One region of the Janthinobacterium sp. 75 genome, then DNA from elsewhere that is predicted to be linked to it. Evidence: riboswitches for the same ligand, from Rfam matches in the RefSeq annotation. Region 1 holds a riboswitch; the other holds the start of a gene.
The links. A riboswitch is a leader RNA that binds a small molecule or an ion and turns the genes downstream of it on or off. The one in region 1 is predicted to bind thiamine pyrophosphate.
Positions count from the first base shown of each region.

Region 2: linked by a shared signal. The riboswitch ahead of C8C89_RS12810 (TonB-dependent siderophore receptor) and the one ahead of thiC (phosphomethylpyrimidine synthase ThiC) in region 1 are both predicted to bind thiamine pyrophosphate.

Region 1 covers NZ_SORD01000001.1:168,726-172,136, reverse strand. Annotated here, with positions in the region: gene C8C89_RS00850 (PAS domain-containing hybrid sensor histidine kinase/response regulator) at 1-371, shown strand, start outside; gene C8C89_RS00845 (response regulator) at 400-1,206, shown strand; gene C8C89_RS00840 (hypothetical protein) at 1,246-1,500, shown strand; TPP riboswitch at 1,608-1,723, shown strand; gene thiC (phosphomethylpyrimidine synthase ThiC) at 1,814-3,411, shown strand, end outside.
Region 2 covers NZ_SORD01000001.1:2,818,590-2,822,000, reverse strand. Annotated here, with positions in the region: gene C8C89_RS12825 (hypothetical protein) at 1-265, opposite strand, end outside; gene C8C89_RS12820 (iron-containing alcohol dehydrogenase) at 408-1,565, shown strand; gene C8C89_RS12815 (hypothetical protein) at 1,579-1,758, opposite strand; TPP riboswitch at 1,887-1,984, shown strand; gene C8C89_RS12810 (TonB-dependent siderophore receptor) at 2,071-3,411, shown strand, end outside.

The DNA.
Region 1 (3,411 bases):
TGGCACTGGTGGAGCAACTGATCGCCCGTCGCAGCGATTTGAAATTGCTGACGGCCGTCGATGCGCACCTGGGCATCGACCTGGCGCGCACGTATCAACCGGACGTGATCTTGATGGATATCAACCTGCCCGGCATCAGCGGCTATGGCGCCCTGCACATCCTGCACGACGATCCGCTCACCAGCCACATTCCCGTGATGGCCCTGTCCGCCAACGCCGTGCCGCGCGACATCGAGAAAGGCCTGGAAGCGGGCTTCTTCCGCTACCTGACCAAGCCGATCAAGGTCGTCGAATTCATGGATGCGCTTGACGTGGCCCTGCACCATGCGGCCGAGCACGGCCTGGCCGACGACATTCACACAGTACGCTAATTCAGCACTTCATTTTAGGAACACCGCCATGCTTCAAGCCACCGAGATCCTGAACGCCAGCATTCTCATCGTCGATGACCAGGAGGCTAACGTCATGCTGCTGGAACAGGTGCTGCGCAATGCCGGATATACGCGCATCACTTCCACCATGGACCCGCAAGCCGTGCGCGCGCTGCATCAGCAGCACCGCTACGACTTGATCCTGCTCGACTTGCAGATGCCGGAAATGGATGGCTTCGAAGTGATGGAAGGCTTGCGCGACATCGAGGCCGGCAGTTATCTGCCCGTGCTGGTGATCACTGCCCAGCCAGGCCACAAGCTGCGCGCGCTGCAGGCGGGCGCCAAGGATTTCGTCAGCAAGCCCTTCGACCTGGTGGAAGTGAAGACGCGCATCCACAATATGCTGGAAGTGCGCTTGCTGTACCAGAAGCTGGCCGAATACAACAAGTCGCTGGAACTGATGGTGGAAGAGCGCACGGCGGAGTTGCGCGAAAGCGAAGCGCGCTTCCAGCGCTTCACGGAACTGTCGTCCGACTGGTACTGGGAACAGGATGCGCAAGGCAATCTGACGCGCTTTTCCGGTCCCGTGGCTGAAATGCTGGGCATCGGCAGCGAGGAAGAGCCGCAGCGCTGGAACGCGGCCGAGCGCGCCTTGCTCGATGCCAAGATTGCTGCGCGCGAACCGTTTCTCGACTTCATCTACAGCCGCGCCAACCTCGATGGCAGCACGCAGTACCTGCAGGTCAGCGGCGAACCGATGTTCGACAATGGCAGCCGCTTCATCGGCTACCGCGGTATCGGCCTCGATGTCACGGAGCGTCATCGCAGCGCCTGATTTATACTTGCTGCTATCGACATCCACAAGGAAAGCACCATGGCTGACAAATCTCCCTCCTACTGGTTTCCCGCCAAGACCTATGGCTGGGGCTGGGGCTTGCCCATCACGTGGCAGGGCTGGCTGGTGTTCCTGGCCGCGTTGGCGCTGTTCGCCTGCGGCGCCTTCCTGTTTCCCCCGCAAACCATGCTGGCAGGCTATATCGTGTATGAAGTGGCCATCGTTGCCGCGCTGATCGCTGTGTGCCAGTGGAAGGGCGAACCGACCGCCTGGCGCTGGGGCAAGAAGAAATAGACGTGCCGGCATCTGCTGCATTGCAGCAGATGCACATAGGCGACAAAGCAAGAAATCATCTGGCCACGCGGCGCGAACCGCGTATAATTGGCTCGCTGCCGCAAGGCGGCAAACGCTAGGGGTCCTGCCTTTCGCTGTGGAAACACAGTGCAAGCGCGGGTGAGAAATACCCTCCGAACCTGATCTGGATAATGCCAGCGAAGGGAAGCTTTAGGATGAACGCACCCCGCCTTTCCGCGTGCGCAATTCCGAACCTCCTTAGCTGGCTCCAGGCTATAAATAGTCTAGCTGCAAGTCTAGCCAAGGAGCCAAAATGAACGCCAACCCGAAATTCCTCTCTGCCACCGCCACGGTCGACGAAGCCGCCATCGCGCCACTGCCCAATTCGCGCAAGATCTATGTGGAAGGCAGCCGCCCCGACATCCGCGTGCCCATGCGGAGAATCAGCCAATCCGACACGGAAGCGTCGTTCGGCGGCGAAAAGAATCCGCCGATCTACGTGTACGACACGTCCGGCCCCTACACGGACCCGGACGTGCAGATCGACATCCGCTCGGGCCTCGATACGCCGCGCCTGCCGTGGATCATGGAACGTGCCGACACGGAAGAATTGCCCGGCCCCACCTCCGATTACGGCATCGCCCGCCTGGCCGACCCGAAACTGGCCGAGCTGCGTTTTAATTTGCACCGCAAGCCGCGCCGCGCCATTGCCGGCAAGAACGTCACGCAAATGCATTACGCGAGGCGCGGCATCATCACGCCGGAAATGGAATTCGTCGCCATCCGCGAAAACATGCGCCGCCAGGAGTATTTGCGGGAACTGAAAGCCTCCGGCCCCATGGGTGAACGCCTGGCCGAGCTGATGGGCCGCCAGCACCCAGGCCAGTCGTTCGGCGCCAGCATCCCGGCCGAAATCACGCCGGAATTCGTGCGCGAGGAAATCGCCCGCGGCCGCGCCATCATCCCCGCCAACATCAATCACCCGGAAGTCGAACCGATGATCATCGGCCGCAATTTCCTGGTAAAAATCAACGCCAATATCGGCAATTCGGCCGTCACCTCGTCGATAGGCGAGGAGGTGGAAAAAATGACCTGGGCCATCCGCTGGGGCGGCGATAACGTGATGGACCTGTCTACCGGCAAGCACATCCACGAAACGCGCGAATGGATCGTGCGCAACAGCCCCGTGCCCATCGGCACCGTGCCCATCTATCAGGCGCTGGAAAAGGTCAATGGCAAGGCTGAAGATCTGACGTGGGAAATTTTCCGCGACACCCTGATCGAGCAGGCAGAGCAGGGTGTCGACTACTTCACCATCCACGCGGGCGTGCTGCTGCGCTATGTGCCGATGACGGCCAAGCGCCTGACGGGCATCGTCTCGCGCGGCGGCTCCATCATGGCGAAATGGTGTCTGGCGCACCACCAGGAATCGTTCCTGTACACGCATTTCGAAGACATCTGCGAAATCATGAAGGCGTATGACGTGTCGTTCTCGCTGGGCGATGGCTTGCGCCCCGGTTCCATCTACGACGCCAACGATGAGGCGCAGCTGGGCGAACTGAAAACCCTGGGCGAACTGACCCAAGTGGCCTGGAAGCACGACGTGCAAGTGATGATCGAAGGCCCGGGCCACGTGCCCATGCAATTGATCAAGGAAAACATGGACTTGCAGCTGGAGCAGTGCGGCGAAGCGCCGTTCTACACCCTGGGGCCGTTGACGACCGACATCGCGCCTGGTTATGACCACATCACGTCGGGCATCGGCGCGGCCATGATCGGCTGGTATGGCACGGCCATGCTGTGCTATGTGACGCCGAAGGAACACCTGGGCCTGCCCAACAAGGCCGACGTCAAGGACGGCATCATCACCTACAAGATCGCTGCGCACGCGGCCGACCTGGCAAAAGGCCA
Region 2 (3,411 bases), 2.6 Mb from region 1:
GTCCCGCCTTGAACAGCGCTTCCTTCATGGCCGTGTCCAGGCGCGCATCGCGGCGGCGCATCCATTCGAGCAGCATGGCCGCTTCCTTGCGGCTGGTATCTCCCGCATGCGCCAGCACGCGGCGCAGTTCCGGGTCCGTGCACGCCTCGAAACGCTGGCTGTTCAAGTCCAGCGCCTGCAGCGCGGCGATGGTGGCGCCGATGGCGCGGTGCATGTCGAGTGCCGTGGCCGGCAAGCCGGATTCTTCCAGTGGGACGGTGGTCATGCGCATTCCTTTTCGCGTGGTGGTGACATCGGCTGCATTCTCCACCGCGCGAGCGAAAAGCTCAAGCGTCCACGACACGTTTCCCCCCGTTCGGCCATAATCATGATTCAGCAATAGCCTAAACCTCAGCGGCAGGAGCCCCATGTTCAATTTCGACTTTTACAATCCGACGCAAATCCTCTTCGGCCAGGGCCAGATCGCCGCCATCGCCAGCCTGATCCCGCCACAGGCACGGGTCCTGATGACCTACGGCGGCGGCAGCATCAAGCAGAACGGCGTCTACGATGAAGTCAGGGCGGCGCTGGCCGGCCACACAGTGCTCGAATTTGCCGGCATCGAACCCAATCCCAGCTATGAAACCCTGATGCAGGCCGTGGCCATGGTAAAAAGCGAGCGCATCGATTTCCTGCTGGCCGTCGGCGGCGGCTCCGTGGTCGATGGCACGAAGTTCATCGCCGCCGCCGCCCTGCATGAAGGCGAGGCCTGGGATATCCTGGCGAAAGGCGGCAAGGTCGTCGAGGCCGCCCTTCCCTTCGGCACGGTCTTGACCTTGCCGGCCACGGGTTCCGAAATGAATGGCTCGGCCGTGATCACGCGCAAGGCCACGCAGGAAAAGCGCTCGTTCATGAGCCGCAAGGTGTATCCTAAATTTTCCGTGCTGGACCCCTCGAAGACGTTTACCTTGCCGCTGCGCCAGGTGGGCAATGGCGTCGTCGATGCGTTTGCGCATGTCATGGAACAGTACCTGACTTACCCTGTGAACGCGTCCGTGCAGGACCGCTTTGCCGAAGGCATCCTGTTGACCCTGATCGAGGAAGGCCCGAAAGCCCTGTCGCACCCGGACGACTACGATGTGCGCGCCAACGTGATGTGGAGCGCCACCCTGGCCTTGAACGGCCTGATCGGCGTGGGCGTGCCGCAGGACTGGTCCACGCACGCCATCGGCCACGAATTGACGGCCCTGTATGAGCTCGACCATGCGCAAACTCTGGCCATCATCCTGCCCAGCATGCTGCGCGTGCGCAAGCAGGCCAAGCGCGCCAAGCTGCTGCAATACGCGGCCCGCGTCTGGGGTCTCGATGGTGGCGACGAGGATGGCCGCATCGAGGCAGCCATTGCGCGCACGGAATTTTTCTTCCGCCACATGGGTGTCAAGACGCGCCTGGCCGACTACGGCCTGAACCACGCCAGCGTCGACGCCGTCGTGTCCGCCCTGGAAGCGCACGGCATGACGGCACTGGGGGAACAGCGCGACATCACGCCTTCCGTCAGTCGCAAGGTGCTGGAATTGAGTCTGTAAAGGCCTGGCCGGCCTACAGTTTGCGCAGGATGTCGATGCCCTTGTTGAGGGTGAGCGCACACAGCAGGCCGGCAAACACCCCGCACACGGGCGGGCGTTCAGCGGTCAGCAAGGCGAGCAGCAGCAGCGGCCCGACGAACACATGGTACTTCTCATTCAGACGCAAGTTGATCCTGCGCATGTAATCTGCCATCGCCGTTTCCACATCGCAATTAGTAAAAACACATTTTTCCAGAAATGTTCGTCCGCGCTTCCCGTTCAGCCCATGTGTTGTAAAACGGTCAGCCAGTGGGACAGCTGGCCGTGCTTCATGCTAAGCTCTCGGTTCGCTAGGGGTCCTGGAGCAGTCATCCGGGTGAGAGATACCCTTCGTACCTGATCTGGATAATGCCAGCGAAGGAAAGCGCAAAGTACCTCCCTCCTTTGATAGCTCCTGCGTTGGCGCCAGCCGAACAAGCAGCCTGCCGTACTTTTTCCAAGAGACGGCTTGAACCACGAGCAATCTATGTCCACACCGAATTTATCCGTTTCTGTTCTGACCCTGGCGATCCTGCACGCGTTTACCGCGCCCGCCCTGGCCGCAAATGACACCGCCGAAGTGCAGGCCGACACGCAAAGCATGGCCGAAGTCGTCGTCACGGCCAGCAAGGCGCCGGCCGCCAAGCGCGCCTCCGTGGGCGGCTTTTCCGACGCGCCCCTGCTGCAGACGCCGGCGTCCGTCACCGTCATTTCGCAAAAAGACATGCAGGACTTGCAAATCCGTAATCTCAGCGATGCCGTCAAGCTCGACACCAGCATCAACGACGCCTACAACGCCGTCGGCTATGCGGAGCAATTTTCCATCCGCGGCTTCAAGCTCGACAACAATTCCAGCTACCGCAAGGATGGCGTGGCGATTCCTGGCGACACGCAAATTCCGCTGGAAAACAAGGAACGCATCGAAGTGCTGAAGGGCCTGGCCGGCTTGCAGGCCGGCGTGGCCGCGCCGGGCGGGGTGATCGACTTCATCGTCAAGCGCCCCACCGCCGCGCCATTACGCACGGTTACCGTGGAAACGCGCGAACGGGGCACCCTGTACGGTGCCGTCGACCTGGGCGGACGACTGGAAGACACGCGCTTCGGCTACCGCGTCAACGTGGCGGCCGAGCGCCTGCGCTCCTACATCAAGGGTGCGGATGGCAACCGCAAGTTCATTTCCGGCGCCTTTGACTGGCAAATCTCGCCGCAAGCGCTGCTGCAAATCGATGCCGACTACCAGGACAAGGCGCAGGCGACGGCGCCCGGCTTCCAGCTGCTGAACAACACCACCTTGCCGACCGGCATCAGCGCCGACGCCATGCTCAACCGCCAGCCGTGGACGCGCCCCGTGGAAACCGTCACCAGCAATATCGGGCTGCGCTTCCAATACGCATTCAGCGACGACTGGCATGCCACCTTGTCGGCCAACCAGCACTCGTTCAAGCGCGATGACTACACGGCCTTCCCGTATGGCTGCAGCGGGCAAGACCTGTACCCTGGCTTCTGCGGCAATGGCGACTTCGATGTGTATGACTACCGCAGCCTGGGCGAAACGAAAAAGCCCCTGAGCGCGCAAGCCATGATTCAGGGCAAGTTCGCCACCGGTGCCCTGCGCCACGAATTCACGGCCGGCGTATCGACCTTCCGCCGCAAGGACCGCGCCGGCCTGTACGTATACGACTGGGTGGGCGTGAGCAATATCTATCAGCCACAAATCGTCGGCACGTCGCCCGGCGTCACGGGTCCTGTGCGCCTGGTACGCAAGGATACGGAAAACTCCGTCTTCGTGCAGGATATCGTCAGCCTGGCGCCCAACTGGAAGCTGCAC